DNA from 3 places in the Comamonas sp. 17RB genome. Region 3 is predicted to be linked to each of the others. Evidence: predicted binding sites of a transcription regulator. Region 3 holds the regulator's gene; each other region holds the start of a gene.
The links. The regulator LexA, encoded in region 3, represses DNA repair genes until DNA is damaged. The targets are predictions, from matches to a motif close to ACTGTATNNNNATACAGT.

Region 1: the regulator LexA is predicted to act here: its motif matches at 5,565-5,582, upstream of QM470_RS09905 (VRR-NUC domain-containing protein).
Region 2: the regulator LexA is predicted to act here: its motif matches at 6,846-6,863, upstream of recA (recombinase RecA).

The regions. Positions count from the first base shown of each region.
Region 1 covers NZ_JASHHY010000004.1:346,887-356,836, forward strand. Annotated here, with positions in the region: gene QM470_RS09885 (hypothetical protein) at 407-592, shown strand; gene QM470_RS09890 (hypothetical protein) at 760-954, shown strand; gene QM470_RS09895 (hypothetical protein) at 958-1,152, shown strand; gene QM470_RS09900 (ATP-dependent DNA helicase) at 1,263-3,827, opposite strand; gene QM470_RS09905 (VRR-NUC domain-containing protein) at 3,824-5,515, opposite strand; gene QM470_RS09910 (type 1 glutamine amidotransferase) at 5,792-6,637, shown strand; gene QM470_RS09915 (YkvA family protein) at 6,690-6,986, opposite strand; gene QM470_RS09920 (response regulator) at 7,241-7,918, shown strand; gene QM470_RS09925 (ATP-binding protein) at 7,928-9,502, shown strand; gene rraA (ribonuclease E activity regulator RraA) at 9,617-9,950, opposite strand, start outside.
Region 2 covers NZ_JASHHY010000010.1:74,102-84,051, forward strand. Annotated here, with positions in the region: gene QM470_RS17965 (biotin--[acetyl-CoA-carboxylase] ligase) at 1-793, shown strand, start outside; gene QM470_RS17970 (SPOR domain-containing protein) at 807-1,520, shown strand; gene QM470_RS17975 (tripartite tricarboxylate transporter substrate binding protein BugE) at 1,640-2,614, opposite strand; gene QM470_RS17980 (LysR substrate-binding domain-containing protein) at 2,720-3,694, shown strand; gene QM470_RS17985 (sensor histidine kinase) at 3,753-5,204, opposite strand; gene QM470_RS17990 (response regulator) at 5,309-5,983, opposite strand; gene QM470_RS17995 (MarR family winged helix-turn-helix transcriptional regulator) at 6,271-6,774, opposite strand; gene recA (recombinase RecA) at 6,924-8,042, shown strand; gene recX (recombination regulator RecX) at 8,225-8,686, shown strand; gene QM470_RS18010 (MgtC/SapB family protein) at 8,724-9,950, opposite strand.
Region 3 covers NZ_JASHHY010000001.1:90,914-100,863, reverse strand. Annotated here, with positions in the region: gene QM470_RS00445 (PepSY-associated TM helix domain-containing protein) at 1-604, opposite strand, end outside; gene QM470_RS00440 (TonB-dependent receptor family protein) at 623-2,779, opposite strand; gene QM470_RS00435 (AEC family transporter) at 3,178-4,128, shown strand; gene pdxH (pyridoxamine 5'-phosphate oxidase) at 4,403-5,065, opposite strand; gene QM470_RS00425 (hypothetical protein) at 5,357-5,662, opposite strand; gene lexA (transcriptional repressor LexA) at 5,890-6,561, opposite strand; gene QM470_RS00415 (asparaginase) at 6,643-7,632, shown strand; gene QM470_RS00410 (diguanylate cyclase domain-containing protein) at 7,962-9,395, shown strand; gene adk (adenylate kinase) at 9,545-9,950, opposite strand, start outside.

The sequences.
Region 1 (9,950 bases), on a different contig from region 3:
GCCCGCATTTGCGGGCTTTTTTCATTGGTCATCCATTTTTCACAGGCCACTTAGGACGGCTAGCACGGCCCTGTGAGCAGCAAGTTTGAAATCAAGACACGGCGTGAGACTGCCAAACACTGCAACCCGTTCGGTAAAGCGGGCAACGACGTAGGGGGAACGGCACTGAGAACCAGAACATGGAAGCGTTGACGTAAGAGAAGTCTACAAAACACCTCAACCTGTGAGAAGCGCACTCAACCTCTCACAGGCATACAAGGCATAGCAATGCATAAAACAAGAGCATTCACTTACATAACTGAAGCGCATTGTCAGATTGTGACTACAGATCGTTTGCTATTAACGCTCCATGCTGACAAACAGGCAGGTCACCCCGACCTGTTGTTTCCCCGAAGGAGCTCAAGACATGTCGCAGCAACCCCATCAGCAAAACGCCAATCAACAGCAACCGGGCCAACATCAACAGCAGAACCCCAACCAACAGCAGCCTGGTCAGCAACAGCCTGGACAAAAGCCTTCTGACCAACAGCAGCAGCAAAACCCGAATCGCCAGCAACCTGGGCAGGACCAGCCAAACCAGCCTCAGCGCTAATTTTTCCCGGCAGCCGGCCGGGCCGGCTTCTCAGAGTGGCCAACACGTCCCCCTCGAACCACAGGTTTGCAGCCGAGACGGGCACAAAGCCGCTGGCAACGCACTTCGTACGATAAAGCGGAACAGGGTATGGGGTGGTGTGAGCGGCTCTCAGGAAGGAGGCAAATATGTCAACGAAAACCAGCAGCACCGATGCCAGCCAGCATCGTTCGCCGAAGCGCGCGCCCGGAGAAGGTGTAGCGGCCGAACCGACCATCATCGCCGAGCAACACCGCAAGCCCAATACCGGTCCCCAATCTGTGCCCAAGGGAAGCTCTCCTTCTGTGCATGCACCGAAGTCCGGGAAACACAACCAGGAGTGAGGTATGGCCACACCAAGCACACGCAAGCCTTCATTTCCCGAGGACGAAGAAATGGATCCTGTTGGCAAGCCATACCCCGAGCAGGAGAAGGATGGCGATGATCCGCCCCATCCGCCATTCTCGCCAGACACCGAACCAGACATTCCCCAGGATCCCGAATCCAAGCGCACAGTGATGCCGGATTCGCCTAAAAATTAGCCAGCTAGATCGTGCCGGGGAACCGCCGCGCCAACAAATATGCCTTGCAACGGCGCAAGGGCGTCGGCTCTATCCCAGAACTGCCTGCCCAAGGTCGCAGTTCCTGTGACTCACTCCACCCGCCACCATGACGGCAGCAAGGCCCTGACCTCGGCGCGCTGGAAGCGGTCATCCACCAGCACCACCACGCCCCGGTCCTGCTCGGTACGGATCACGCGGCCAGCGGCTTGCACCACCTTGCGCAAGCCGGGATAAAGGTAGGTGTAGTCATGGCCCCGCCCGGCACCCATGGCGGCATCCATGGCGCGCTGCATGGCCTCATTGACGGGGTTGACCTGGGGCAGCCCCAGCGTGGCGACAAAAGCACCAATCAGGCGGGTGCCGGGCAGGTCCACCCCTTCGGCAAAGGCGCCGCCCAGCACGGCCAACCCCACGCCCTGTCCGCCTTCGACAAAACGCTTCAGAAAGGCAGCACGCCCGGCTTCGTCCATGCTGCGCTCCTGTAGCCACAACGGCAGTTGCGGGTGCAGGCGCTGCAGGCTGGCAACCACCCGCTGCAGGTAGTCGAAGCTGCTGACAAAGCACAGGTAGTTGCCGGGTTGATCGGCGTACTGCCGGGCGATCAGGTCGGCCAGGGGCGCCAGCGATGCCTCCCGGTCACGCCAGCGTGTGGAGATGTGGCGGGCAATGCGCACCTGCAGCTGGTGGGCGGCAAACGGCGCCTCCACCTCCAGCCAGGCGGTATCGGCAGGCAGCCCCAGCAGATCACGGTAGAACTGCGGCGGACTGAGCGTGCCGGAAAACAGCACCGTGGCCTGGGCCGCAGCATGGCGCGCAGCCAGGTGCGGTGCGGGGATGACATTGCGTATGCACAGCGTGGAAGCCGGTGTGCGTGGCTGCCCGCCGCGAGCCGGCAGCGGCGGCGCCAGCTGCACATCGAACAGCGCATGTGGACCAAACTGTTCAGCCAGGGCTTGAAAATGCAGCAAGGCCCAGTACAGCGTCAGCACCGGGTCGCCAGCAGGCAAAGCCTGGTCGGCCTGCACATCGGCAATCGCCCCGATGGCACGCTGCACGGCCGCCAGCAAGGCCGGGGGGATGGCGGCATAGCTCTGGTAGGCCGTGTGGCTGGAGGTGTGGCGGTGGTCACGGGGGCCGGACACGGCCTGCGGGGCCCCCTGGGCAAACAGCGGCAGGCTCTGCGACCTTGGCGCCCCATCGGCGTCGGAATCCGGCGCCTGCTGCGGCAGGCCAGCTTGCGCCTTGTTCAGCGCATTCCACTGGCGCTGCAGCGCATCCAGCGCTTTCTTGACGGCCCCCGTGGCTGAAGTGGTCGAGCGGCGGGCGGCCGCCAGATCAAACTGCGACAGCGGTGCGGTGTACATGCTGCGGGCGCGCTCCAGCAGGTTGTGGGCCTCGTCCACCAGCACGCCTACACGCCAGCCCTGCTGCTGCGCCAAGGCATACAGCATGGCGGCGCTGTCGTAGAAGTAGTGGTAGTCGGCCACCACCACATCTGCCCAGCGCGCCAGCTCTTGCGACAGGTAATAGGGGCAGATGCCATGCTGCAGCGCCACCTGGCGCACAGTGGCACCATCCCAGAGCACCGGCTCCGCCGATGCAGACAGGGCCACGGCCTCAGCCCGCGCCGCCGGCAGCCGGTCAAAAAAGCCCTGCGCCAGCGGACAGGACTCCCCGTGGCAGGCTTTGTCCGGGTGCTCGCAACTGGCATCGCGTGCGCGCATTTGCAGCACCCGCAGGCGTTCGTGCTGACCCTGGTTCAATGCCGTCTGCATGTGCTCCAGCGCATGCAATGCCAGGCCATGGCCCGTGCCTTTGGCGGTCAGGAAAAACAGCTTGTCCAACCCGGTGTCATTGCTGGACGCGCCGGCTGCGCCATGGGCGGCGGAGCCAGGGGGCGTGGTCTCTGCAGCCGAGGCCGCGGTGGCACCCTGCCCCGCCATGGCCTTGAGCATGGGAAAGATGGTGCCCAGCGTCTTGCCAATGCCGGTGGGGGCCTGGGCCATCAGGCACCGGCCTGCACTGGCACTGCGGGCCGTGCGGTAGACCGCCACCGCCAGTTGCCGCTGCCCGGTGCGAAACGCCGCCATGGGAAAGGCCGCTGCCGCCAGCGCCGCATGGCGCTGCTGGCGGTGCGCTGCTTCGCTGCGCGCCCAGTCCAGATAGCGGCGGCAGTGCATGGCAAAAAACTGCTGCAACTCGTCGGCACTGCAGTCCTGCACCAGCACCGTTTCCTGCAGGGACGGCATGTGCACATACACCAGCGCCACGTTCAACCGTGCCAGTCCGCGTGCCTGGCACAGCAAATGGCCATAGACCTTGGCCTGGGCCCAGTGCAATGCGCGGTGGTGGGGGCGCACCGCGTCCAGCGAGCCGCGGTAGGTCTTGATTTCCTCCAGTTGCTGCGCCGCCGCATCAAAGCCGTCGGCCCGGCCGCGCACCTGCAGGTCTTCAAACTGGCCACTGAGCGCGACCTCGGCTTCATATCTGCTGTCTGGTTGGGCCTGTCGGCGTTGCTGCACCACCGCATGGCCCTCCATGCCTTCAAGCGCGCTGGGCGCCGGTGTGAAGCGCAGGTCCAGATCACCCGTGCGGGCCGTGAACTCGCACAGCGCTCGCACGGCCACCGTCAGCGGGGCAGCGGCGTCGCTCATGTGCCTTCGCCAGTCCCCTGCCACTGCACATGGCAGACGCGCGTGGGAATGCCATGGGCCGCGCAATAGTCCAGCCAGCGGATCTGGTTGTCCTGCAGCTTGTCGCCCGGCGCCTTGACTTCCACCAGTTCGTAGCGGCCTGCGCCCTCTTCGCGGCCAGGCCAGAAACGCACCAGATCGGGAAAGCCGGTGCGGTTGACCTTCACATCCCGCAGCAGGCGGTCAAACAGCCGTTGCAGGTGGGCGGCGGGAATGCAATCCAGCGCCAACTCCAGCAGCGCGTCGCTCAGCGCGCCCCAAAAGACAAAGGGCGACTGCGTGCCCGCCTTGTCGGCAAAACGACTGCGGATGGTGCTGCGGTAACGGCCATCCTGCAGCTCGGCCAGACAGGCATCGAACAGGGGCAGGCGGCGCGCCACAAAGTCGGGGGCCCCCAGATCGGCCGGTCCGCTTTGGAAGGGGTGAAAGAACGCCCCCGGCAGCGGTGCAAAAATCGCCGGCCAGCACAGCAGGCCGAACAGCGAGTTGATGAGCGCGTTCTCCACATAGAACACCGGTGCCTCGGCACGGTGCCAGTGGTCGCGCAATGCGTACTCCACGGCCACCGGCTGGGCTGGCGGCGCCAGCACGACCTCGCTGCACAGCGCAGCCACGGCCGGAGCCAACGCAGCCTGGCGGGGTGCGCCGCCCAGGCCCGCGTTGCGGCGCAAGCGCGGCAGCATGCGGGCCACGCGCTGGGATTCCTCTTCACTTTCAGGCTCTGCCTGGGCCTGTGCCGCCAGGTCCAGGGCCTGCCCGAAGCACTGCATGCGTTCCAGCACGCGGATATGCCGGTGGCGGGCGCCGGGGTAGGCACTGGCGGTGTAGGCCCGGGCAGCGTTTTCCCAGTCCTGCGCCCGCTCGCATGCCTGGCCCAGACGCAGCAGCAGCTTGGCGCGGCGCTGGTTCAACCAGCGGTGGGGGCTTTCAAGCGGCCCAAGCGAATGCAGCAGCGCCCCGGCATCGCCCCCGGCATCCAGTGCCTGGCGGCTGGTGGAAATGGCCAGGTAGAAGTCCACATCGGCACGGCTCTGAAAAGCGCGCGACGCAGCATCCAGCGCCACGGCTTCATAGCGGAAGATGCCCAGATCGGCCAGCACAAACTCCGACCAGTCCTGGTGGAGGTTGCCAAAGAACATCAGCCGCAGCCGCTCGCACACCTCACCCACCATCACGCGCCAGACAGGTTCCGTGGCCTGGGGATGCCAGGCGGCATAGGGCTGCGGGTCAGTCTGCCCGTCCAGCGCGGCCAGCATATCGGCCTTGCGCAGCGTGGCCGCCAACCCGGCGCCTTGCAGGATGTCCAGCAGCTCGGACTTGGTGTGCAGACCAAACAGTTCACCCAGCGCCATGGGCGCAGACGTGCTGAGCCAGCCCATCTGCAGCAGCGGCATGGCCGCCTGGGCACTGTCGCCGATTTCCGCATACACCAGCTTGCTGGCCCGAAACCACGGCCCCTTACGCATCACCATGCGCACCAGCAGGGCCTGCGCGGGCTCCGGCAGCAGGGCAAACCCGGCCAGAAAGCCGGCCTCCTCTTCACCCAGCAGGTCGCCATAGCGCTGCCCCAACCAGTTCAGCGCACGCTGAAAGTTGTGCAGGTAATACAGGCGATGGGGCGGGAAGGCAGCAGGCTGCGGCGCAGTCACGGGCGGGAGATGGAAGGAAATGGCAGAAAGTGGCGGAAACGGGTTGAGACCTGTATTTTTATACAGACTCCTCCACTCTGCCCGGCCAATGCCTACCGTGCCGCCAGGGCCATGGGCAAGACGGGCGTGGCGCAAGGCCTGCTGCCCCTGTGCCTGGCCGCGCCAACTTGACGCCATCTTGATGGCCGACTGCGCAATCCCCACACGGGCTTGATGCCCGAGTGCCTAGATTTCAGCCATCGCCACCACAGGCTGGAGCATCCAGCCCTTTGATGTATGAAACCTGTCGCCATCCTCCAGCACGAAGCCGCGCAAGGCCCCGGGGTGCTTTGGGAACATTTGCAGCAGCAAGGCATTGCCTGTGAACTGATCAGCCCCTGCCAGGAAGGCCGTGCGCCGGTGCGGGCGCAGGATTACCGCGGGGTGGTGGTGCTGGGCAGCAACCACTGTGCCAACGAGCAGCTGCGCTGGATCGAACAGGAGCGCTGCCTGCTGCAGAACGCGCTGGCGCACGATGTGCCCGTGCTGGGCCACTGCTTTGGCGCACAGATGCTGGCCCGCGCCATGGGTGCGCGGGTGTGGCGCAACCCCTGCCCCAACATCGGCTGGAGCAACGTATGGGTCACGCGCCAGGCGCAGGACCTGATGCAGCTGCCGCCCCGGATCACGCTGTTCAACTGGCATTACGACACCTTCGAGCTGCCCCAGGGCGCCTCGCGCAGCATGTACGGCGCGTTCTGCCTGAACAAGGGCTTTGTGCACGGCCGCCACTGGGCGTTTCAGGGCCACCTGGAAGTCACGGAGGACAGCGTGCGCGCCTGGTGCAGCGAAGGCCAGGACGAACTGCGCCACGCCCCCGGCCCCGCCGTGCAGCGGGCACCGCAGATTCTGGCCCAGCTCCCCCAGCACCTGGCGCTGCTGCACGCCACGGCGCGGCGCACCTACAGTGCCTGGGCAGAGCAGCTGGACCGGCCTGCGCTGTTTCAACTGGGGGCTCTGCCGGGTGCGCCGGCCACGGCCCCCCTGCCCGGACGGAACCAACCCGGCCCCGATCTGACACTGCAGTACCAGGCACCACTGGCGCGGCAGACCAAAGCCATCCTGGCGCGCGCCGTGGGCTGATCACGTCGACAACGTCTGGAACACCGGGGGCGCAGGCACGCGCCGCCTGGCCTCAGGGCGTGGCCTTGCCGGGGCTGCGCTGCCCCACCCGGGCCCGCAGCGTGGCCAGCAGCTCGGGCGGCAGAAACTTGAAAGCCAGTTGCAGCAGCAGATAGGCGATCACACCGTCATCCAGCCAACCAAGCACGGGGATGAAGTCCGACACAAAATCCACCGGGCTGACCACGTACAACGCTGCCAGCACCGTGGCCAGCTTGGCCGCCTTGGGCGCACGCGGATCCCGCAGCACCGCCCAGGCGAGCCGCAGCTCCTTGCGAAACACCGACAGCAGACGACCCAGCTTCCACATGGCAGACCTTTCTCTCGACGGCAGACGGTCCCGCAGCACCATGCCACGCAACCCGTCCCTCACATGCGGACAGTTTGGAAGATGACAAGGGCTGCCGCCGTCTGCAATTGCTGCTGGGTGTAGCAGCAAGGGCGCCACCGTGCCGGCCGCTCGCCCCCTTTGATTCGCCTCGGCATCCTGCCTTTAATACTGCGATAACCCTGCATTTCTAGAATCAGTGATTTTTTCGCGCGCGGGCGCGCAGAGGCAGCGGCATGCACATACTGATCGTGGAAGACAACAGCCTGGTGGCCAGCGGCATCAAGGCCGGGCTGGAGCTGCACGGCTTTGCCTGCGACATTGCCCCCAGTCTGGCCCTGGCCGACCGCCATCTGACCGCCGGCCATTTCGACGCCTGTGTGCTGGACCTGGGCCTGCCCGACGGTGACGGCCTGGCCCTGCTGCGCAGCTGGCGCGCCGCCGGCCTGCAGCTGCCGGTGCTGATACTGACGGCGCGCGGCACCATCGAAGACAAGGTGGCCGGCTTTCAGACCGGCACCGACGACTACCTGACCAAGCCCTTCGACCTGCAGGAGCTGGTGCTGCGCCTGCACGCCCTGCTGCGCCGCGCCGGCGGCCGTGCCACCGATCTGATGGCGCTGGGCGACTGCCAGGTCAACACCGGCACCGGAGAGGTCTGGCGCAACGGTCAACTGGTGGAGCTGTCCCGCCGCGAATGGGCGCTGCTGGCGGCGCTGCTGCAATCCCGGGGCCGGGTGTTGAACCTGGCCCAGCTGCACGACAGCCTGTACGGCTTTGACCTGGATGTGGGCAGCAACACGGTGAATGTGCATGTGCACCATCTGCGCAAGAAACTGGGCAGCGACATCATCGACACAGTGCGCGGCATCGGCTTTCGGCTGGGCGCGCGCTACTGCCAGCCCGGTCTCTGAGGATCCGGCATGAAACTGTTGCGCCGCTCCCCGGCCCCCACCAGCCTGCGCCTGCGCCTGGTGCTGGGGCTGAGCCTAACGCTGTGCGTGCTGTGGGGCAGCGTGGCGGCCTGGATGTTTCCCACCATGCAGCGTGAGCTGCGCACCATGCTGGACGACCGGCTGATCGCCAGCGCCCGCATGGTGGCCGGCATCGTCCACCAGTTCCAGCCGGCGCAGGTGGATGCCATCACCCCGGCCAACAACGCGCTGCTGTCGGTGATTGCCCGCGACGGCGTGGCCTGCGAGGTCAGCCTGGTGCGCAGCGAGGTGGACATCCTGCCGCTGGCCAAGACCAGCAACAGTCCCGACTTCACCCCGCTCACCCGCTCCGGCTTTGGCCGCATTGAAAAAGGCGGCAAATCCTGGCGCACCTATGTGCTGGAGGAAAACGGCATCCGCATTGCCACCGCCGACCGGCTGGACGTGCGCGAACAGCTGGTGCAATCCTTTGTCTATACTCTGGTGGTGCCCTTTGTGCTGGCCCTGGCCGGCGTGGTGCTGCTGACCTGGTGGATCTGCACCCTGGGTCTGGAGCCGCTGCGCCGCCTGGGGGAAGAACTGCAGCACCGCCCACCCCAGGACCCTTCGCCCGTGCAGACCGGCCAGGACACGGCCGAGCTGGCCCCGCTAGTGGGCAGCCTGAACCAATTGCTGGGCCGCATGAACCGCGCCATCGAGCACGAGCGCCGCTGGACGGCCGACGCCGCCCACGAGCTGCGCACCCCGCTGACCGCCATCAAAACCCATGTGCAGGTGGCCCAGCTGGTGCTGGAACGCCACACTGGCCCCGGCCCTGCCACCCCGAGCGCCATCGGCAACCCCGCCAGCCAGGCCCTGAAGCAGGCAAGCGAAGGCATTGACCACATGCACGCCACACTGGAACAGCTGCTGCAACTGGCCCGCGTGGAAAGCGCCAGCACCGGCACGGCCCCCAGCACACAGGGTACTGCCATCGCCGAGGCCCTGGAACTGGCCTGCCGCCAATCGCTGCAACGCGCCAACAAGGGCGACACCCCCACGCCCAGGCTGCAGACCGACCTGGAACCCGGCGCGTTGCACGACTGGGAGCTGCCGCTGGCCCCCGCCCTGCTGACCTGCGCCGTCACCAACCTGGTGGACAACGCCCTGCGCCACCACCTGGGCGAGCAACCCATCACCCTGCAACTGAGCCTGCTGCCTGCCGGCACGGGTACAGCTGGCGATACCGATGGCGTTGAGGAAGGGCCCGACCCGGCCCATGGCACAACAAGCCACGGAACGGTGGGTACGACAGGGATGGAGGCCTGTGCCAGCACGGCCACCGCCACCTTGCAGATCCAGGTGCGGGACCATGGCCCTGGATTGAGCGCCGAGGAATGCGCCCAGGCCCTGCAGCGCTTCTGGCGCAAGACATCGGCCACCCAGGGCAGCGGCCTGGGCCTGACCATCGTGCAGCGCATCGCCGAAAGCGCTGACGGCCAGTTGCACCTGGCTCCGGGCGCACCGGGGTTGGTCGCGACCTTGTCGCTGCCGCTGCAGCGGGTGGCACACCGCGCAGTCTGAGGCGCCGGGGGCAATATCTGCCATTCTGGCGCCCCCAGATACCTCGTCGGCGCCCCTGCTGGCGGCGCCAGCAACCGCCAATGCGCCCCGCAGGACGCCGCCGCGACGGAACGCTCAGGCTCCGGGGTGAATCGCCCGGTCGGCCACTACCACGCCATCGGCATCGGCATACACCCAGTCCCCGGGACGCACCGTCACCCCGGCCAGTTGCACGGCCACACCGGACTGGCCTTCGTTGCGCTTTTCCGTGGGCAGCGGCATCAGCGCCAGCGCGCGTATACCCACGGCGGCGGCACGCAACTCAGCCACATCGCGCACGGCGCCATACACCACCACGCCCGCCCAGCCGTTGCGGGCGGCGGCGGCGGCCAGATTGCCGCCCACCAGCGCGCGGCGTACCGAGCCGCCGCCATCCACCACCAGCACCCGGCCCTGACCCGGGGAATCG
Region 2 (9,950 bases), on a different contig from region 3:
CCCCATCCACTGGAACGCCGAAGCCCTGTGGGAAGCCGTGGCCCCGCGCCTGCCGGGCTTCACCATCGACATTCTGCCCAGCGTGGACTCCAGCAACACCGAGCTGATGCGCCGCGCCCGCACCGGCGACACCGCTCCCACGCTGCTGGTGGCCGAGCAGCAGACGGCCGGCCGGGGCCGGATGGGCAAGCCCTGGGCCAGTAGCCTGGGCGATTCGCTGATGTTCTCGCTGGGCCTGCCGCTGAGCCCCCAGGACTGGTCCGGCCTGTCGCTGGCCGTGGGCCAGGTCCTGGCCGAGGCGCTGCAGCCCGGCGGCGGCACCACCAGCGGCCAGCCGCGCATCGGCATCAAATGGCCCAATGACCTGTGGCTGGAAGGCGACCGCAAGCTGGCCGGCATCCTGATCGAGACCGCGCATTTCGGCCCCGGCCCGCGCCAGGTGATCGTGGGGGTGGGCATCAACATCCGCCCCCGGCATGAACAGAATCTGTCCACCCCGCCGGCCTGCCTGCAGGACCTGGACCCGCGCTGGGAAGCGCCGACGGCACTGGCCGCGGTGATTCCCGCTCTGGTGGACTGCCTGCAGCGCTTCGAAGCCGAAGGCTTTGCGCCGTTCCGCACCGCCTTTGCCACCCGGGATCTGCTGCGCGGCCGCCCGGTGCGCCTGAGTGACGGCACCCACGGCATGGCCGAAGGCGTGGGCGCCGATGGCGCCCTGCTGGTGCGCACGGCCGGCGGCCTGGAGCAGATCACCAGCTCCGAAGTCAGCGTGCGCCCGGCACCGGCCCGCTAAACTGCGTTCCACGATGTTGCGACACACCCTGCTTGCCCTGCTGTTGGCCAATGCCGGCTACCTGGCCTGGAGCCAAGGCTGGATGGCCTCCCTGGGCTGGCAGCCCGAAACCCAGTCCGAAGCCTTCCGGCTCAAGCAGCAGATGCGCCCGGAAGCCATCCAGGTCGGCCCCATCACGCCACCGGCACGCGCCACCCCGGCTGCGGCCCCGGCGACTGACGCGGCAGCACCGGCCGCTCCGGACACCGCCACCCTCACCGCCGCCAGCGGACCCGGCCGTTGCTGGCAGGCCGGCACCTTCGACGACAAACAGGTCGTGGCCGTGCGTACCGCACTGCGCGACCTGGAGATCCCGGCCGAACAATGGGAGCTGCAGACCTCGGCCGTCAACGGCCGCTGGATGGTCTACCTGGGCAAGTTCCCGAGCGCCGAGGCGCTGGATGCGCGCCGGGCCGAGCTGCGCCAGCAGGGCGTCGCCTTTGACCGTGCCACCGGCACACTGGAACCCGGCCTGTCGCTGGGGCGCTTCCCCAGCGAAGAGGCCGCCACGCGCGAGCTGACCACCTTCCTGCGCAAGGGGGTGCGCGGCGCCCGTGTGGTGCAGGAACGGGCCGAAACCACGCTCTACACCCTGCGCCTGCCCCATGTGTCCCCGGAGCTGCACGCCCGCATGGAACGCCTCAAACCCGCGCTGGCCGGCAAACCGCTGCGCCTGTGCGAAGGCTGAGCACCGCCACCGCTGCGGCCCAGGCGCCCACAAAAAAGCCCACTGCCTGACGGCGGTGGGCTTTCTTTTTGCCATGTCCTGGGCATGCCGGCAGCGCCGGCGTGCCCCTGGGGAAAGACTCAGTCGATCTGGATCTTGGCGTCCGCAGCCACCTTCTTCATGGTGGCCACGGCGGTCTGGATCTGCTTGGTGAAATCCGCAGTGGACGAACCCGAGGGGTACAGACCCTGGGAGGACATGCGCTTTTGCACAGCGGGGTCCTTCAGTGCAGCCACCACGGCCTTTTGCACGCGTTCCACCTGGGCAGCAGGCATGCTCTTGGGCGCGACCAGACCGAACCACGAAGGGTTGTTCAGGTCGGGGTGACCGGCTTCGGCGTAGGTCGGCACGTCGGGCAGCACGTCCAGGCGTTGGGGCCAGGACACGGCGATGGCGCGCAGCTTGCCTGCCTTCACGTGGGGCAGGGACGCAGCCACCTGGTCAAAGTAGACGGGCACCTGGCCGCCCAGCACGTCGTTGATGGCCGGGCCTGCACCACGGTAGGGAATGTGCAGCATGTCGGTGCCGGTGCTGCGCTTGAACTGTTCGCCCCACATGTGGCCGATGGTGCCGTTGCCGGGAGTGGCGTAGGACACCTTGCCGGGGTTGGCCTTCAGGTAGGCCACCAGTTCGGCAAAGTTCTTCACCGGCAGGATGGCGGGGTTCACCATGATCACACCCGGGGCCTTGACGATTTCGGTCACGCCCACGAAGTCCTTGATGGCGTCATAGGGCAGCTTGCTCAGCACGGCGGGGTTCACGCCGTGGGTGGACAGCGTGGCGATACCGAAGGTCACGCCGTCGTTGGCACGGGCTACTTCGGCCATGCCGATGGAGCCGCCGGCGCCGGCCTTGTTCTCGATCACCACGGTCTGGCTCAGCAGCTTGCCCAGCACGTCCTGCAGGTTGCGCGGCACCATGTCGGTAGCGCCTCCGGGCGGGAAGGGCACGATGATGCGGATGGGACGGCTGGTGTCCTGGGCCAGGGCCATACCCGGCGCAGCTGCCACGGCAGTGGCGGCGGCCACGGAGGAGAGGAAGTGACGACGTTGCATCTGAGGATTCCGATAGTGAGAGGAGAGAAAAGAAGGGTAAGGGATTTGTCCAGCTGACAAAAGCAATAGCTGTGCCTGTTATCATTCCCAAAAGGAATCAAATCAGTGTCTTCCAGCCTGTTACCTCTGCGGCGCCTGACGCCCCCCGTCCACCTGTTGCGGGCCTTCTCCACCGTAGCCCGGTTTGGCGGTGTGTCACGCGCTGCCGAAGCCTTGCACCTGACCCAGAGCGCGGTGAGCAAACAGGTGCAGGAGCTGGAAAAATGGGTGGGCGTGCCACTGTTCGAGCGTAACCGCAAACGTTTGACCCTCAGCTCTGCGGGCGAACGCTATGAGAAATCGGTGCGCGCCCTGCTGTCGCAGCTGGAGTCGGCCACCTTGGAATTGATCACCAGCAGCGATGGCGGCGGAGCCCTGCACCTGTCCACCCTGCCGACCTTTGGCGCCAAGTGGCTCATTCCAAAGCTTCCTGATTTCCAGACCCGCCACCCGCAGGTGACGCTGCATTTCGTGCCCTATGTGCAAGGCTATGACTTTGGCAGCCCCACGCTGGACTGCGCCATCCTGTTTGGCGACGGCCACTGGCCCAATACCCGCGCCCACTACCTGACGGGGCGCGAAGTGGTGCTGATCGCCCCGCGCAACCCGGAGCAGAGCATCCGCACCCCGGCCGACGTGGCGCACTGCACGCGGCTGCGCCATGTGACCGTGCCCCAGGCCTGGTCGCGCTGGAGCGAGACCTATGGCGTGGACGACATGGACCCGCTCAGCGGCCCACAGTTTGACCAGTTCCAGACCATCATCCGCGCCGTGCAGGCCGGCATGGGCGTGGCCCTGGTGCCCCGCTGCCTGGTGCAGGACGAAATCAACGCCGGCCTGGTGAGCGAGCCCCTGCCGCAGCACAGCGTGCTCAGCGACCAGGGCTACTGGCTGTGCTACCCCGAGACGCGCGCCAACCTGACCCCGCTGCAGCAGTTCCGCGACTGGCTGCTGACCAGGGCCGAAGCGGCGGCCGAAGCCGAGGCCAGCCTGACCGCATCTCCCCGCCGCCCGGCCCTGGCGTCCAACGACCTGGAATAAGACGCACCGGGCGGTCGGCAGGCCACGGTGCCGCCGGCCGCACGCTTCGGCACCGCGCCTATTCCGCCACCTGGGCCGGAAAGCGCACCGTGAAGCGGGCCCCGGGCATGGGCTGGCCCGGGTGCACATCTTCCAGCGCCACCTGGGCGCCATGCTGGCGGGCAATCTCCAGCACGATGGGCAGCCCCAGGCCGGAGCCATCGGCTTCGGTGCCCAGCGCACGGTAGAAGGGCTGGAACACCAGATCGCGCTCGGCCTCGGGCACGCCGGGACCGGTGTCCTCCACCTGCAGCACCACCACGCGGCCGAACGGATCGGGCAGCACGCGCACCGTCACCAGACCGGGCTGGGCATTGCTGGACGGGGTGTAGTTGATGGCGTTGTCCACCAGGTTGCGCACCAGCTCCTGCAGCAGCGTGGCATTGCCCCAGACCTGCAGCGCCATGGTGCCGGGTTCGGCGCCGTCGTAGCCCAGGTCGATGTGCTTGTCCATGGCACGGGGCAGGCAGTCCTGTACCACCTCGATCACCAGCTCGGCCATGTCGCAGGGGGTGCGCTGCAGCGCCGTGCTGGCGCCTTCGGCCCGGGCCAGCGACAGCAGCTGGTTGACGGTGTGCGTGGCGCGGATGGAGCTGCGCCCGATCTGCTGCAGCGAGCGTTTCAGGTCTTCGGTGCTGGTCCCCGGGCGCTGGGCCAGATCGGCCTGCATGCGCAAGCCGGCCAGCGGGGTCTTGAGCTGGTGAGCCGCGTCCGCCAGAAAGCGTTTCTGCGTGGCAATGGAGTCGTTCAGCCGCCGCAGCAGATCGTTCACCGCATCCACCAGCGGCGCCACCTCCATGGGCACGGCCTTGTGGTTCAGCGGCGACAGGTCGTCGGGCTTGCGCGCGCGGATGCGCTCTTCCAGCCGGTGCAGCGGCTTGATGCCGCGCGCCAGCGCCAGCCACACCAGCAGCACCGACAGCGGCAGGATGACGAACTGCGGCAGCATCACGCCCTTGATGATTTCCGCCGCCAGCACGCTGCGCTTTTCCCGTGTTTCCGCCACCTGCACCAGGGCCAGCACCTCCTGGTCCAGCGGCACGCGCACCCAGATCGAGGCCACGCGGATGTCCACGCCGCGCAGATCGTCATCGCGCAGCTGCACCTGGCCGATGCTGGCTTCGAAGCCACCGCCGGTTTCCGGCGGCATGGGGAACTCGCGCTCGCCCGACAGCAGCACGCCTTTGACGCCCAGCACCTGGTAGTACACCATGTCGGAATCGTCGGCGCGCAGCAGCTCGCTGGCGGGGCGCGGCATGTAGAACTGCAGCTGCCCATCACTGACCACCAGCAGCTGCGCCAGCGCCTGGGCGTTGTACTCCAGCGCACGGTCGAACGGCTTGTTGGCCAGCTCCTGCGCCACCAGCCAGGTCAACGCCAGCGACACCGGCCACAGCAGCAGCAGCGGCGTGAGCATCCAGTCGAGGATCTCGCCAAACAGGGACCGCTGCTCACGCTGGAAGATGTTCAAGGTGCAGGTTCAGGCCAGGGGCCAGAAAAAAGTGGCCCGGAACACAAACGCCACGGCGGACACCGTGGCGCAGGACATGCCGCGCGCACCGGGCGCGCAGCCGCTCAGTGGTTGATCTTCTCCAGACAATAGCCCAGACCGCGCACGGTGGCGATGCGGATGGGACCGCGCTCGATCTTCTTGCGCAGGCGGTGGATGTAGACCTCGATGGCATTGTTGCTGACCTCTTCGCCCCACTCGCACAGACGCTCCACCAGCTGGTCCTTGCTGACCAAACGGCCTGCACGCTGCAGCAGCACTTCCAGCAGGCCCAGCTCGCGGGCGGACAGTTCCACCATCTTGCCGTCGATGGTGGCCACGCGCCCGGCCTGGTCGTACACCAGCGGACCGTGCTTGACGGTGCTGCTGGTGCCGCCCATGCCCCGGCGCGTCAGCGCGCGCACGCGGGCTTCCAGCTCCTGCAGGCTGAAGGGCTTGGCCATGTAGTCGTCGGCACCGAAATCCAGCCCCTGCACGCGCTCCTCCACGCTGTCGGCGGCGGTGAGGATCAGCACCGGCAGCGCATCGCCCCGGCTGCGCATCTTCTTGAGCACTTCCAGCCCATGCATCTTGGGCAGGCCCAGGTCCAGGATCAGCAGGTCGAACTGGTCGTTGGTCATCAGCGCGGCATCGGCCTCGCTGCCACTGGACACATGGTCCACCACGGCACCAGCGCCGCGCAGGCTGCGCAGCAATCCATCGGCCAGCACCTGATCATCTTCGGCGATGAGTATGCGCATGGGGGTCTCCTGAAGGCGCCGCAGTCGGGCCGCGGTCGTTTATGTCTTGATGCTTCGGATGGCACTGTGAAGGCGCCGCACCAGCCTGTCGGCCAGCCGATCCATTCTAGGAGCCGCCCATCCCCCACACCAGCGGACTTCCCCCGGGAAAACACCCGGTTCACCTGTACGGAAGCTGACATTCACGCCGGTCTTGATGCAAGTCATTTCCGCGTGCATCCGGCAGTCCCCGGTCGCTGGCGCCGACAGACGGTACCCCGTCGTCCCGCGCGCCTGCCCGCAGGCACTCAGGCCAGCGTGCCGCTGTCGCCCGCGTAGGCCTCCAAGCCGATCTGGACCACGGTGGCCACGTCCTGGCCCACCGATTCCACAAACTCCGCCTCGGCCTGGGCCACGGCGTCATGGAAGGCCTGCAGCCAGTCCAGCCCGGTGGGCGTGAAACACACGCGCCGCGCGCGCCGGTCGTGCGGATCGGACTCCCGCGTGACCAGACCCCAGGCCACGCACTGGTCCACCAGATCGGCCATGGCCTGCTTGCTCATGCCCGCGCGCTCGGCCAGGTCGGTGATGCGGTCGCCCGCCAGCGACAGGTGGCGGGTGATGTGGATGTGCGCCGCACTCACCTGGTCGCGCGCCGCCAGATTGGACAAGGCCAGCGGCACGGCCACATCGCGCGCCATCAGCTGCAGCACGCGGGCATCGAACTGGCGCATGGCATGGCCCAGCAGCCGGCCCAGGTGGGTCTGGCGCCAGGCATCGCTGGGGGGAATGGCGTGGGGAAGTTCGCTCATGACCCCATGGTAATTTAGTCAGGCAAACTGACTAAATATTGGTGGAATTGACTGAACAGCGCCCCTAAACTACTGTTCAAGCATCCAGCCTGTTATTCATTCCAGTGGCTGCACCCCCATCCCGCCAAACCCTTCCAAGGAGAGTTTTCATGAACGCCATTGCCGCCAAGTCCGCCGACGCCAACAGCGAAAAAGCCAAGGCACTTGCAGCCGCCCTCGCCCAGATCGAAAAGCAGTTCGGTAAGGGCACCATCATGAAGCTGGGCGAAGGTGAAGCGGCCCAGGACATCCAGGTGGTGTCCACCGGCTCCCTGGGCCTGGACATCGCCCTGGGCGTGGGCGGCCTGCCCCGTGGCCGCGTGATCGAGATCTACGGCCCGGAATCCTCGGGCAAGACCACGCTGACGCTGCAGGTCATCGCCGAAATGCAGAAGCAAGGCGGCACCTGCGCCTTCATCGACGCCGAACATGCGCTGGACACCAGCTACGCCCAGAAGCTGGGTGTGAACCTGAGCGAAGTGCTGATCAGCCAGCCCGACACCGGCGAACAGGCCCTGGAAATCTGCGACAGCCTGGTTCGCTCCGGCGCCGTGGACCTGATCGTGGTCGACTCGGTGGCCGCGCTGACCCCCAAGGCCGAAATCGAAGGCGAAATGGGCGACCAGCTGCCCGGCCTGCAGGCCCGCCTGATGAGTCAGGCACTGCGCAAGTTGACCGCCACCATCAAGAAGACCAACTGCATGGTCATCTTCATCAACCAGATCCGCATGAAGATCGGTGTGATGTTCGGCTCGCCCGAAACCACCACCGGCGGCAACGCGCTGAAGTTCTACGCCTCGGTGCGCCTGGACATCCGCCGCACCGGCACCATCAAGAAGGGTGACGAAGCCATCGGCAACGAAACCAAGGTCAAGGTCGTCAAGAACAAGGTCTCGCCTCCGTTCAAGACCGCCGAGTTCGACATCCTGTTCGGCGAAGGCATCAGCCGCGAAGGCGAGATCCTGGACATGGGCGTGAACGCCAAGATCCTGGAAAAGTCCGGCGCCTGGTATGCCTACAACGGCGAGAAGATCGGCCAGGGCCGCGACAACTCGCGTGAATTCCTGCGCGAGAACCCCGCACTGGCCGTGGAAATCGAGAACAAGGTGCGCGACAGCCTGGGCATTGCCCTGCTGCCCGTGGCCGCCGGCGAAGACGCCGCCAAGCCCGCCAAGGGCAAGAAAGGCGACAAGAACGCCACGGTGGACGAAGACGGCGTGATCGGCTAAAGCCCTCCAGCAGCTGTTCCCTGGCCACGCTGTGCCAGGGGGACAGCCGCCCGGCCAGGGCAGCGCCCGCCAGCGGCCTGCGGCGCACAGGCCCATGGGCACAGCCCTCCGCCACCACACACAGGTTTGCCATCTTTGCGCAGGGTTCCCTGCGCCTTTTTTGTTTCTGGAGCGTGCACCGCATGGGCTTTGCCAAACTCTCCCTCACCGGCCGCGCGCTGCGGCTGCTGGCTCAGCGCGAGCATTCGCGGCTGGAGCTGGAGCGCAAGCTGGCCGCCCATGTGGAAGAAGGCGAGGATCTGGCCGCCGTGCTGGATGCGCTGGAGGCCAAGAACTTCATCAACCCCGAGCGAGTGGCCCAGTCCGTGGTCTACACCCGCAGCAAGAAGCTGGGCACGGCCCGCGTGGTGCAGGAACTGCGCAACAAGGGCCTGGACGATGACACCGTGCGTGCGGCCACTGCACAGCTGCGCGCCACCGAACACGCCCGCGCCTGGGCCGTGTGGCAGCAGAAGTTCGGCCAGCCGCCCGCCACCCCACAGGAACGCATGAAGCAGATGCGCTTCCTGGCCAGTCGGGGCTTTGGCGGCGAGGTGGTGAGCAAGGTGGTCAAAGGCCAGCCTCCCGAATCCGAGCACAGCTGATGCCGCAGCGGCCCTGTGCAGGGCCGCTGCTCCCACCTTACCACAGCTGGCCCAGGACCCCGCCGGCCACCAGGGCCAGCAAACCGCCCGTGACCAGGACGCCGTAGCGGGCGCCCCCGCTGGCAAAGGCCAGCGCGCTTTTGGCCAGGCTGCTGCTGGCCAGCACACCCAGCACCCCCCAGTGCGCCACCTCCAGCGGCACCACCCCATTGGCCGCCATCTGGGCCACGCCGGCGGCGGCGGCATGCACCTCGGCCAGCGCCACCAGCATGGTCGTAGCCAGCACCCCGGCGCTGCCGTAGCGCGCGCCCAGCCAGGCCGCCAGCAGCGACACCCCGGCAATCAGCGCCGCAATCCACAGCGCCTGCGACAGCTGGAAGGCCCGGCCGGTCGGCGCCGCGGCCGGGGTCTGCGCACCTTGTGTGCGCCGCCACAGCAACGCCACCACCCCCAGCAAGGCCAGCACCGCCCCCACCAGACTCCCCGCAGCCGTCTGCAGCAGGGCCGGTGACACGGCGCCCACCACGGCCACGAACAGCAGCAGGGACGCCAGGTTTGCCAGCAGCGCCGCCGCAGCACAGGCACTGGTGTGGGCCGGCTCGGCCCGCGCACGCTGGCCCATGCCGGAGACCGCAGCGGTGGACGAGGCAAAACCGGCAAAGAAACCCGCAATCGACAGGCCCCAGCGCGCGCCGAACAGGCGCTGTGCCACATGGCCGAGCATGCCCACCGCCATGACCAGCACCACAATGCGCCACACCATCAGGGGACTCACCGCCCCCCAGGGATCGACGGGACTGCGGGAGAGCAGCGGCATGACCACCAGGGCCGCGGCCCCCAGCATCAGCGCGTCCTGCAGCTCTTTTTCGCTGATCCACTCGCGGCTGAGCTTTTGCATCGGCACCTTGGCCTGCAGCAATATGGCCATCAACACCCCCAGGGCGGCAGCCAGCGCAGGGTCCCGGGCGGCCAGCCCGCCCAGCAGCGCGGTCAGCAGCAAGGCGATCTCGCCCGTCAGCCCCGGGTCCTCGCGGGCAGTGAACCCATAGGCCAGCGCCGTCAGCCCGGCCACGGCCAGCAGGGCGGCAATGAACACGCCGCTGCCCAACATCCAGGCCACACAGCCCAGCAGCCCCACCAGGGCATGGGTGCGCGTGCCCGCCATCAGCGCAGGGCCGGCATGCATGCGCTCGCGGACCACCCCCACCAGCAGGCCCACGCCCAGGGCGGCCAGCAGCGCGCGAAAAATCGCTTCCCCTTCCAT
Region 3 (9,950 bases):
AGACGGCCAGCAGCAGGCCCAGTGCGGCGCCGCCCACGCGGTGCAGATCGAACAGGGAGCGGGCCAGGTTCTTGTGCAGTTCCACCCTCCAGGCCTGGGCCCAGTTCCGGGGCCACCACAACGTCAGGCCGGTGACCAGCAGCACCAGATAGGCCAGCGCCACCCAGGCCAGGATGGCCTTGCCCGTGGATTCCAGCAGCAGGCTGCTGTGCAGCTTGAACAGGGTGTTGGTAAAGCCCTCGGTCGCGCCGCGCCGGCCTTGCTCCTGTCCGGTCCAGGGGTTGAGATAGAGCGTGCCGTTCCAGCTGCCGCGCACCGTGGCCCACAGGCTGTCGCCGGGCTGCTGGGGCAGGCGGAAGCTGACAGTGGTTTTGTCACCAAATTCCTGCTGCAAGCGGGCGTACAGCGGCGCCAGGGCGGCAGGCGAGGGTGTTGCCGCGCCGGAAGGCGCGGGGGCAGTGAACAGCTCGGCATGCAGCTGGCGGTCCAGCGGCTGGGCCACCACCAGCAGGGCGCCGGTCAGGCCGGCCAGCACCAGCACCCAGCCGAGGGCCAGGGCCAGCCAGCGGTGCAGCCGCAGCCACAGAGAACGCAATGCAGTCATGCTTGCAGCGGCCCTGGTTTAGAACGGCAGCGTAGCCTGCACGTACAGCGTGCGGGGCATGCCGACGTACTTGCCACCGTTGTTGTCGGTGGAGCGCAGGTAGTAGCGGCGGTCGAACAGGTTCTTGACCCCCACGGCCAGGCGCAGGTTGTGGGCTTCCTTGCCCATCTGGTAGCCGGTGCGCAGGTTGACGGTGGCATAGCCGGGCACGTCGCCCAGGCGGCCGGAGGCGTCTTCCTGTGTCACGTACTGCGTGCCCGATCCGGGAGAGCGCTGCTTGGACTGCGCGTTCAGGTCGGCGTTAAAGGTCCAGCGGTCCACGCTGTAGCGTGCCGACAGCGAAGCCGTGTGGCGCGAGTACAGCGGCAGATCCTTGCCCGCAAAGTCGCCAGCCTGCGAAGAGGCTTGCGTGTAGGTATAGGTCATGCCGGCCGACAGGCCCTTGAGGGCGGGGAAGGCCTTGCCGAAGTCATAGCGCAGGGCCGATTCCAGGCCGCGGTGGCGGGTGGCGCCCAGGTCGGTCCAGATGCCGTCCACGCCGACGCGGGTCAGCAGCAGTTCCTTGTCGAAGTCGATGTTGAACAGCGTCAGCTCGCCGCCCCATTGCTCGCCCTGGAAATGCGTGCCGATCTCATAGGTCTTGGCCGACTCGGGGTGCAGGCCGCGGTCGCTTTGTGCCAGCTGCGCATACTGCTGCGGCCCGAAAGACTTGCCGGCGTTGGCAAACACGGACCAATGGTCGTTCATGCGGTAGAGCACGGACAGGGTGGGCAGCCATTCATCGGCCTCGGATTCCGGGGTGATGGCACTGGTCACCACACCGCCTGCGCCCAGGTTTTTCACGTGGTTGAAGGAGCGGATGCGCTCGAAGCGCACACCGGGCGTGATGGTCCAGTTGCCGATATCGATGCGGTCGTCGATATAGAAGGCATGCGCCGTCGTGCCGCCATGGCTGTTCTGGTAGGCATTCATGGGCAGGTCCATGGCGTTGCCTTCGGTGCCCGGCGTGTAGTAGGCCGTGCGCAGCGCCACTTCGGAGCTCTTTTCATTCAGGTAGCGGTAGCCCACGCTGACTTCCTGCACCACCGGGCCGGTTTCAAAGATGCGCGAATAGCGCGGCTCCAGGCCCAGGTAGTTGTAGTTGCGGGGGGCTGCGGTCAGGCGGCGCTGGCTGCCGCTTTCCTGTTCGATGTAGCTGCCGCGGAAGGAATCCACGTAATAGGCCAGCACTTCGACGTTGTTGCGGCCGTCGTTGTGGGTGTACTTGAGCGAGCCGTCGGTACGACGGCCGGTGAACTGGTCGTAGCTGCGCGTACTCTGGAAGGGGTCGGCCGCGTACTGCGCCGTGGTCAGGCCGCCGGGCATGCGGCCCTTGCCTTCAAAGTGGTGCAGCGAGGCGGACAGATTGTCCTGGCCCGTCAGGCGGTAGCTGCCCTTGAGCAGCACATCGTCGATGTCGGTCTTGTCATTGCCGGCACGCCAGCCGCTGCCGTGCGTGCCCGAGTAGAGCAGCGCGCCGCCCAGGCCGGCCGCGTTGGTGCCGCCCACAAACAGGCTGGGCGTGGTCTTGACATTGCCGCCGTGGCTGTAGAACTCGGCGCCCACGCTGGCATCGGCCTCGAATTCCTTGGGAATGGCGCGGGTAACGAAGTTGATGATGCCGCCCACATTCTGCGGTCCGAAGCGCACCGAACCCGCACCGCGGATCACGTCCACGGAGCTGAGGTTGCCCAACGATACCGGTGCCAGCGACAGCTGTGGCTGGCCATAGGGCGCGTAGGAGACGGGCACGCCATCCATCAGCACATAGGAGCGGGGCGAGAGGCGCGAGGTCAGTCCGCGCACGCCGATGTTCAGCGAGACGTCGCTGCCCCCCGTGCCGTTGCTGTCCTGCACCTGTACGCCGGGCACGAGGCGCAACACATCACGCACGCTGGCGGAGCCGCTTTCCTCGATGCGTTGCTGGTCGACGATGGTGCGGGCGCCGGCATGCTCCAGCACCTTTTCCTGGTTGGGGTTGTCCAGCCAGTTGCCGGTGACGGTGACCGAGTCCAGCGTGGACACCACAGGTTCGGCGGATTGGGCGTAGACGGCGGCAGGCAGGCAGGCCAGTGCGGCCGCAGCGGCCACGGCACAGCGCACACCGGCCGTGCGGGGGGATTGGGGAGAGGACATGAAAGAGAAGGGGGAGAGGCTGCGTTCAGGCCGCTGTGGTCAGCAGGGCAGGCGGCGGCACGGCAGAAAGAGGGTTGGTGACAAAAATCAACAATGATTATAAATAGGAATGATGCGCAATTTGGCAGCAAGGGCGCCAAAGTCGCTATGGCTGTCAGGGGATGTCGTGGACCCCTGGGTCCCGCGAATGTTGCAGATCCCGAAGCATCCTGCCTTGGCAGGTGGCTGCCGTGGCCTATCATGCGGGCCGCGACCCAAGCACGCACCGTGCGATGCCGCAACGCGGCGGTTTTGCGGACCGGTGCGCCGGCACGCTTTGTGCAGATGCGGTGAAGGTGCTGTGCAGGTCCTAGCGGTCTTTGGCAGGGTGCTGCTGCGTTGTTTTTCAGGAATCTTTGGTGAACTCTCCCGCTTTCTCTGCCCTGTTGCCTGTGATTTTGATGATTGGCCTGGGCATCTGCTTGGCCAAGCTGCAGTGGGTGCGCCACGCCGCCGTACGGGATCTGTCGAATCTGGTGTTCTATGTGCTGACGCCGGCACTGCTGTTTCGCACCATGATGCAGGTGAAGCTGACGGACCTGGACTTTGCCCCCATCGGGGTGTACTTTCTGGCCGTGGCCCTGGTGTTCGCCGTGACCATGCTGGTGCAGGGCTTCACCACGCTGGGCGCAGCGCGGGCGCTGGCCAATACCTTCAGCAACACGGTGATGATCGGTATTCCGCTGATGAGCCTGGCCTACGGCGAGCAGGGCCTTGTCACGCTGTTCACCCTGATTTCCGTGCACGCCCTGGTGCTGCTGACCAGTGGCACCATCATTTTCGAATTGGCCGCCGCGCGCCAGGCCAGTCGGGCAGGCCAAGCGGACGCGCGCGGCATGGGCCGCACGATTGCCCAGGCGGTGAAGAACAGCATCCTGCACCCGATTCCGCTACCCATCATTGCCGGGGTGCTCTACGCCCAGACCGGTTTGCCCGTGCCCGAGGTGGTGGACACGCCGCTGCAGTTGATGGGGCAGGCGCTGGGCCCCATGTCGTTGCTGCTGGTGGGGGTGACGCTGGCCTATGGTCGGGTGCGCGGCAACCTGGGTGCTGCGCTGCGCATTGCCGTGGTGAAGACCGTGGTGCACCCCGCCGTTTTCCTGGGCTGTGCCTGGTTGCTGGGCCTGCGCGGCCCGGCGATGGCCGCCATGGCGCTGGCTGCGGCCTTGCCGGTGGGCGCCAACGTGTTTCTATTCACTCAGCGCTATGAAGTGGGGGAAGACGAAGTCACGGCCAGCATTGCGGTGTCCACCGCGCTGGCCCTGGTCACGCTGCCGGTGGTACTGACGGTATTGCAGCGCTGGGCCTAGGTGACTGCGGTGCCGTTGGTGAGGCCGCAACATAGCGGGGCATATATAGCGGGCACGTTGGTTCCCATGGCCTTGGTCGCTGCGGGCTTTCTGGCAGTGTCCCGCGGTGCCTATGCGCTACAGCCTGAGGGCCGCGTTCTGGACATAGAAAAAAGCCCCGGCTGCGCGAGCGCCGGGGCTTGGGTGCACCGCCTAGACTTGGCGCGTACACCGATATGTGCTGTATCGGCATCCGCGGCGGGGACTTGAGCGGTTTTCGGTAAAAAAGCGCTATTCAGGGCGCAAGTCGTTCACGTACCCAAACCTGGCTGTCGTCTGGCCCGCTTTCGGTGCGGTAGCGCAACCGGTCGTGCAAGCGGCTTTTGCGGCCCTGCCAGAATTCCCAGCGGTCGGGTACCAGACGGAAGCCGCCCCAGTGCGGAGGGCGCGGGGGCTTGAGCAGGAACTGGGCGCCATATTTGGCGGCGTTGGTCACCAGCACGCTGCGGCTGGAAATGACCTGGCTTTGGGGGCTGGCCCAGGCGCCAATGCGGGAGTCCAGCGGGCGGCTGTGGAAGTAGGTGTCGCTTTCCTCGTCGCTCACGCGCTCCACCCGGCCTTCGATGCGCACCACGCGCTCCAGCTCCACCCAGTGGAACTGCAATGCCGCAAACGGGTTGCCCGCCAGTTCGTTGCCTTTGCGGCTGTCGTAATTGGTGTACCAGACGATGCCGCGTGCGTCATAGCCCTTGATGAGCACGATGCGTGTGCTGGGACGCAGATCATTGCCAACCGTGGCCACGGTCATGGCATTGGGTTCGGCCACCTGCGCGCTCACGGCTTCCTGCAGCCACTGGTCGAACTGCGCCAGGGGATCCGCCTTGGACGCGTCTTCATTGAGTTCTGCGCGCTCGTAGCTCTTGCGCAGGTCGGCGATGTGGGCAGAAATCTGGCTCATGCCGCCATTGTGCCCCCTGCGTGCAGCAGTGCGGTATTTGTGCAGGCCCTCTACTGCCTGCTTTGGCAGACGAGAACAGGGCAGTGCGGCCAGGGGAGGATGGCGTGCATGCGAGCCTGAAGCCGGTTGCCGTGGTGTATGTGCCGCAGGATGGGGCGTCAGCCGGATAGCCAGACGCCCCTGGATTGCGCATTCGCGCGCAGACCTGGCAAGTCCGGACGCTGCAATCCGCAATGTGCAGGATCTGGTGTCGCACACGGGCCGCGTACGGTGGCGCCGGGCGGTATGGCGTCAGCCTGCCAGGGATACCGTTTCGGCGCGGCTCATATGTTCCAGGGCGGCGCAGACATCGGCCATGCGGCCGCTGAGCACCATACGGGCGCGGTCGCCCACGTCGCGGCGCAGGACGCGTACCTTGTCGTCCATGGCCACGCTGAAATAGCGGCAGTCATTGGCACTGGCGGCGGATGCTACGGTTGAGGCTGCAGACGCAGCCGCATGGTGGGCACGCAGGTCTGGGCGGCGCTGGATCGGCATGGACAAGGGGGCAGTGAGGGTGAAGCCGACCGGGGTGCTGGAGGTGGTGAACAGGCGCATGGGGGAGCTCGCTTTCTGTCGTGCAGTTTTCCGGGCAAACCTACTCCCTCAGGTTGCACACACCTGATTGGAGAGACAAATTCTGGGCAAAACGGTCTCTGCACGTCCACGCAGGCCGCGGTACAGAACCGTGGTGGTGGCGGAAGCGGCTGGACAGCGCTTCTGCGGTCAAGGGCCTGGGGGGCACGCTGAACGCGCCCAGGGAGGCCCGGTAGAAAGGCCGTGCGCTACATGTGCGCCGAGTTGCGGATGAGGCCCACGGCCAGCCCTTCGATGGCGAAGGGCTCCTCGGGATTGACCTGGATGATGGGATAGTCGGGGTTTTCGGGCAGCAGCTCGATCTGGGAGCCGGTGCGGCGCAGGCGCTTGACGGTGACGTCATCCCCCAGGCGGGCCACGACGATCTGGCCGTTGCGGGCCTCATGGGTGGACTGCACGGCCAGCAGGTCGCCGTCCAGGATGCCGGCATCGCGCATGGACATGCCGCGCACCTTCAGCAGGTAGTCGGGCTTGTGGGCGAACATGCTGGCTTCCACCGAATAGGTCTGGTCAATGTGTTCTTGGGCCAGAATGGGCGAGCCTGCAGCGACACGGCCCACCAGCGGCAGCAGCAGCGGCTGCATGGCGGTCAGGGGCAGCGCAAAGACGTTGCCGCGGGCTGCGTTGATGCTGCGCACGGTGTCCACGCACAGGCGGATGCCGCGCGAGGTGCCGCTGACCAGCTCGATCACGCCCTTGCGGGCCAGGGCCTTGAGGTGTTCCTCCGAGGCATTGGCCGACTTGAAGCCCAAGGTGCTGGCGATCTCGGCCCGGGTTGGGGGCGCGCCAGTGCGGCTGATAGCAGACTGGATCAGATCCAGAATCTGCTGCTGCCGGGGGGTGAGCTTGGGGTGGTCCATGGGCATTCCTTGATCGGTGGGGATGAATACTGTGTGTTCATCCAGTACCTGTATTTTTGACCAGTTTGCAAAGGACTGCAAGTGGAAAGTGGCAAAACCATCGTCATTCTGGGGACCGGCGGCACGATTGCCGGGGTCGCGGACTCTGCGGGGGCCCATGTGGGCTACCGCCCGGCGCAGCTGGGTGTGGAGCAGTTGCTGCAGGCGGTGCCCGATCTGGAACGCGTTGCAAAAGCGCCACTACAGGCCGAACAAGTGGCTCAGTTGGACAGCAAGGACATGGACCACAGCACCTGGCATGCGCTGGCAGTGCGCTGCAGCCAGTTGCTGGAGCGTGCCGATGTGGGGGGCATTGTCATCACCCACGGCACTGATACGCTGGAAGAAACCGCCTGGTTCTTGCAGTGCGTGCTGCAGCCAGCCAAACCCATGGTGCTGACCTGTGCCATGCGTCCGGCCAGCGCCATTTCGGCCGATGGGCCGGGCAATCTGCGGGATGCGGTGATTTGCGCGGCCGATACCCATGCGGCCGGGCGTGGCGTGCTGGCTGTGATGGCCGGGATGGTGTTCAGCGCCCGCCAGGTGCGCAAGGTGCACCCCTACCGTGTGGATGCCTTTGACGGCGGTGACAGCGGCCCGCAGGGCTGGGTGGAAGAGGGACGGGTGCGCTGGGCAGGCGCCGTGGACGGGGCGGCTCTGTCCGCGCCGAAGATTCCGCCGGTAGGTGCGCTGCGCCCGCCTGCCGAATGGCCCCAGGTGGAAATCCTGGTGAGCCATGCAGGCTGCAGCGGTCCGGTGATGCAGGCGGTGGTCCAGACGCTGTGCAGCGCTGGCGTGCGCGGGCTGGTGGTGGCCGGCACGGGCAACGGCACCACCCACCAGGCGCTGGATGCCGCACTCGAGGTGGCTCAAAGCCGGGGCCTGGCGGTGCGCCGCAGCACGCGTTGCGAGCGCGGGCGCATTGTGCAGGCCGAAGATGCCGATGACAGCCGCGTTAGCGCCTTGCCTGCCGTGAAGGCGCGCACCAGCCTGATGCTGGAATTGATGGGCTGGCCGCGCACGGACCGCTAGCCCGAAATCCGGGCCGGTGCGGCAGGCCACGCCGCCGTAGGGTAGGGGACGGGCTTGTTGCGCGGCGTGGATACGTGCAGGCCTGCTAGCCCAACCAGCAGGAGGGCAGGCGATAGCGTGTTGCGGTCGAGGTCCGCTGGAAAACCTCGCCAACCCGGGGTCTGCACAGCGCTGGCTGTACGGGGTTGTCGCGTGGCGCGCACGAAATCCTCACAAAAACTTACAACCGGTAGAGAAGAGGAATGTGCACCCAGCGCGGTAAGCAATAATCGCGCACGGAGGTGTTAGTGGTGACCAATTCTCTCGCGAGCGGCCTGGATTTTGAGGACATGTTTGACCTCGCCCCCATATCCCTGTGGATGGAGGATTACAGCGGGCTCAAGCAGTTGTTCGCGCAATGGCGCGCCGCAGGCGTCACCGATTTGCAGCAGTTTTTCCGCGAAGACCCCCGGCGCGTGCAGCAATGCAGCCAGTGCTTCCAGGTGCTGCGCGTCAACCAGTACACGCTGGAGCTTTTCAAGGCCCCTGACCAGGCCACGCTGCAGAACCGCCTGGATGAGGTGTTTCGCGGCGATATGCACGACAGCATCGTCGCCGAGCTGCTGGCCCTGTGGGACGGGCAGCTGAGCTTTGCCAACCGCTCGGTGAACTACGCACTGGATGGCCGGCGCATGGATATTCAGGTGCGTTTTCGCGTGCTGCCCGGCTATGAAGACAGCTGGAGCCGTGTACTGGTGTCGCTGGAGGACATCACCGCCGAGGTGATGAGCACGCAGCGTCTGCAGGCCAGCGAACAGTACGCGCGGGATTTGTTTGCCCACTCCCCGGTCTCGCTGTGGGTGGAAGACTTCAGCGCGGTCAAGCAACTGCTGGACGAGGTGCGCGAGCGCGGCATCCGCGACTTCCGCACGTTCTTGAAGGTGCACCCTGAGTTCGTCACCCGCTGCATGCAGGAAATCCGCGTGATCGACGTCAACCAGCAGACACTGGAGATGTTCGGCGCCAGCAGCAAGGCCAATCTGCTACACAACCTGTCCCAGGTGTTCCGGGGCGAGATGTACGATTCCTTTGCCGAGCAGCTGCAGGATCTGTGGGACGGCAAACTGGTGCAGCAGCGCGAGGTGGTGAACTATTCGCTGACCGGCGATGTGCTGCACATCCACATGGAGTTCGCCATCATGAACAGCCATGTCCGGAACTGGGATCTGGTGCTGTTGTCGCTGGTGGACATCACGGCCCGCAAAAAGGCCGAGTCCTACCTGGAATACCTGGGTAAGCACGATGTGCTGACCCAGTTGCGCAACCGCGCCTTCTATACGGAAGAGCTCAACCGGCTGTCGCGCAAGGGGCCATGGCCGCTGTCGGTGATTGCCATCGACATGAACGGTCTCAAGGGCGTGAACGACGACCACGGCCATGCGGCGGGCGATGCCATGCTGCGCCGCATTGGCGAGGTGCTGACCAAGGCGGTGGATGCGCCGGCATGCGCGGCGCGCATCGGCGGTGATGAATTCATGGTGCTGTTGCCCGGTACCGATGAACGCGGTGCCCAGGCCATGCAGGAGCGCATTCTGTCGCTGCTGGAGCTGAACAACCAGTTCTATCCCGGGCAGACCATCCATCTGGCCATGGGCCATGCCTGCGGACGGGAAGGTGCCAGCATGGAAGCGGTGGTACACCGGGCCGACCAGGCCATGTATGCCGAGAAGATGCGCTTTTACGCGGGGCGTGCACAGGACCGGCGGGTCGACAGCATGCTGTGAGGCGCCTTGGCGCAAGGCAGGTGCGTCCGGAGTTGAGGCATTCAGCCTTTGCGCGCCCCATAAAAAAAGGCTGGTGTTGTCACCAGCCTTTTTTTATGGGGCAGCAGTGCAGGCCAGAGCCTGTCACTGCCGCAAGGGCTCTGATCCGATCAGGAAGCCAGGGCGGCCAGGGCGCGGGCGGTAATCTCTTCCACGGTGCCCGTGCCGCTGATGGCGCGGTACTTGGGGGCTGCAGCGGCGTCGGCCTTGGCCCAGTTGCTGTAGTAGTCCACCAGAGGGCGGGTCTGGTTGCTGTACACATCCAGGCGCTTCTTGACGGTTTCTTCCTTGTCATCCTCGCGCTGCACCAGGGGTTCGCCAGTCACGTCGTCCTTGCCTTCGACCTTGGGCGGGTTGAACTTGACGTGGTAGGTGCGGCCCGAAGCGGGATGGCTGCGACGGCCGCTCATGCGCTCGATGATGGCGTCGAACGGTACGTCGATTTCCAGCACGTAGTCCAGCTTCACGCCGGCGGCCTTCATGGCGTCGGCCTGGGGGATGGTGCGGGGGAAGCCG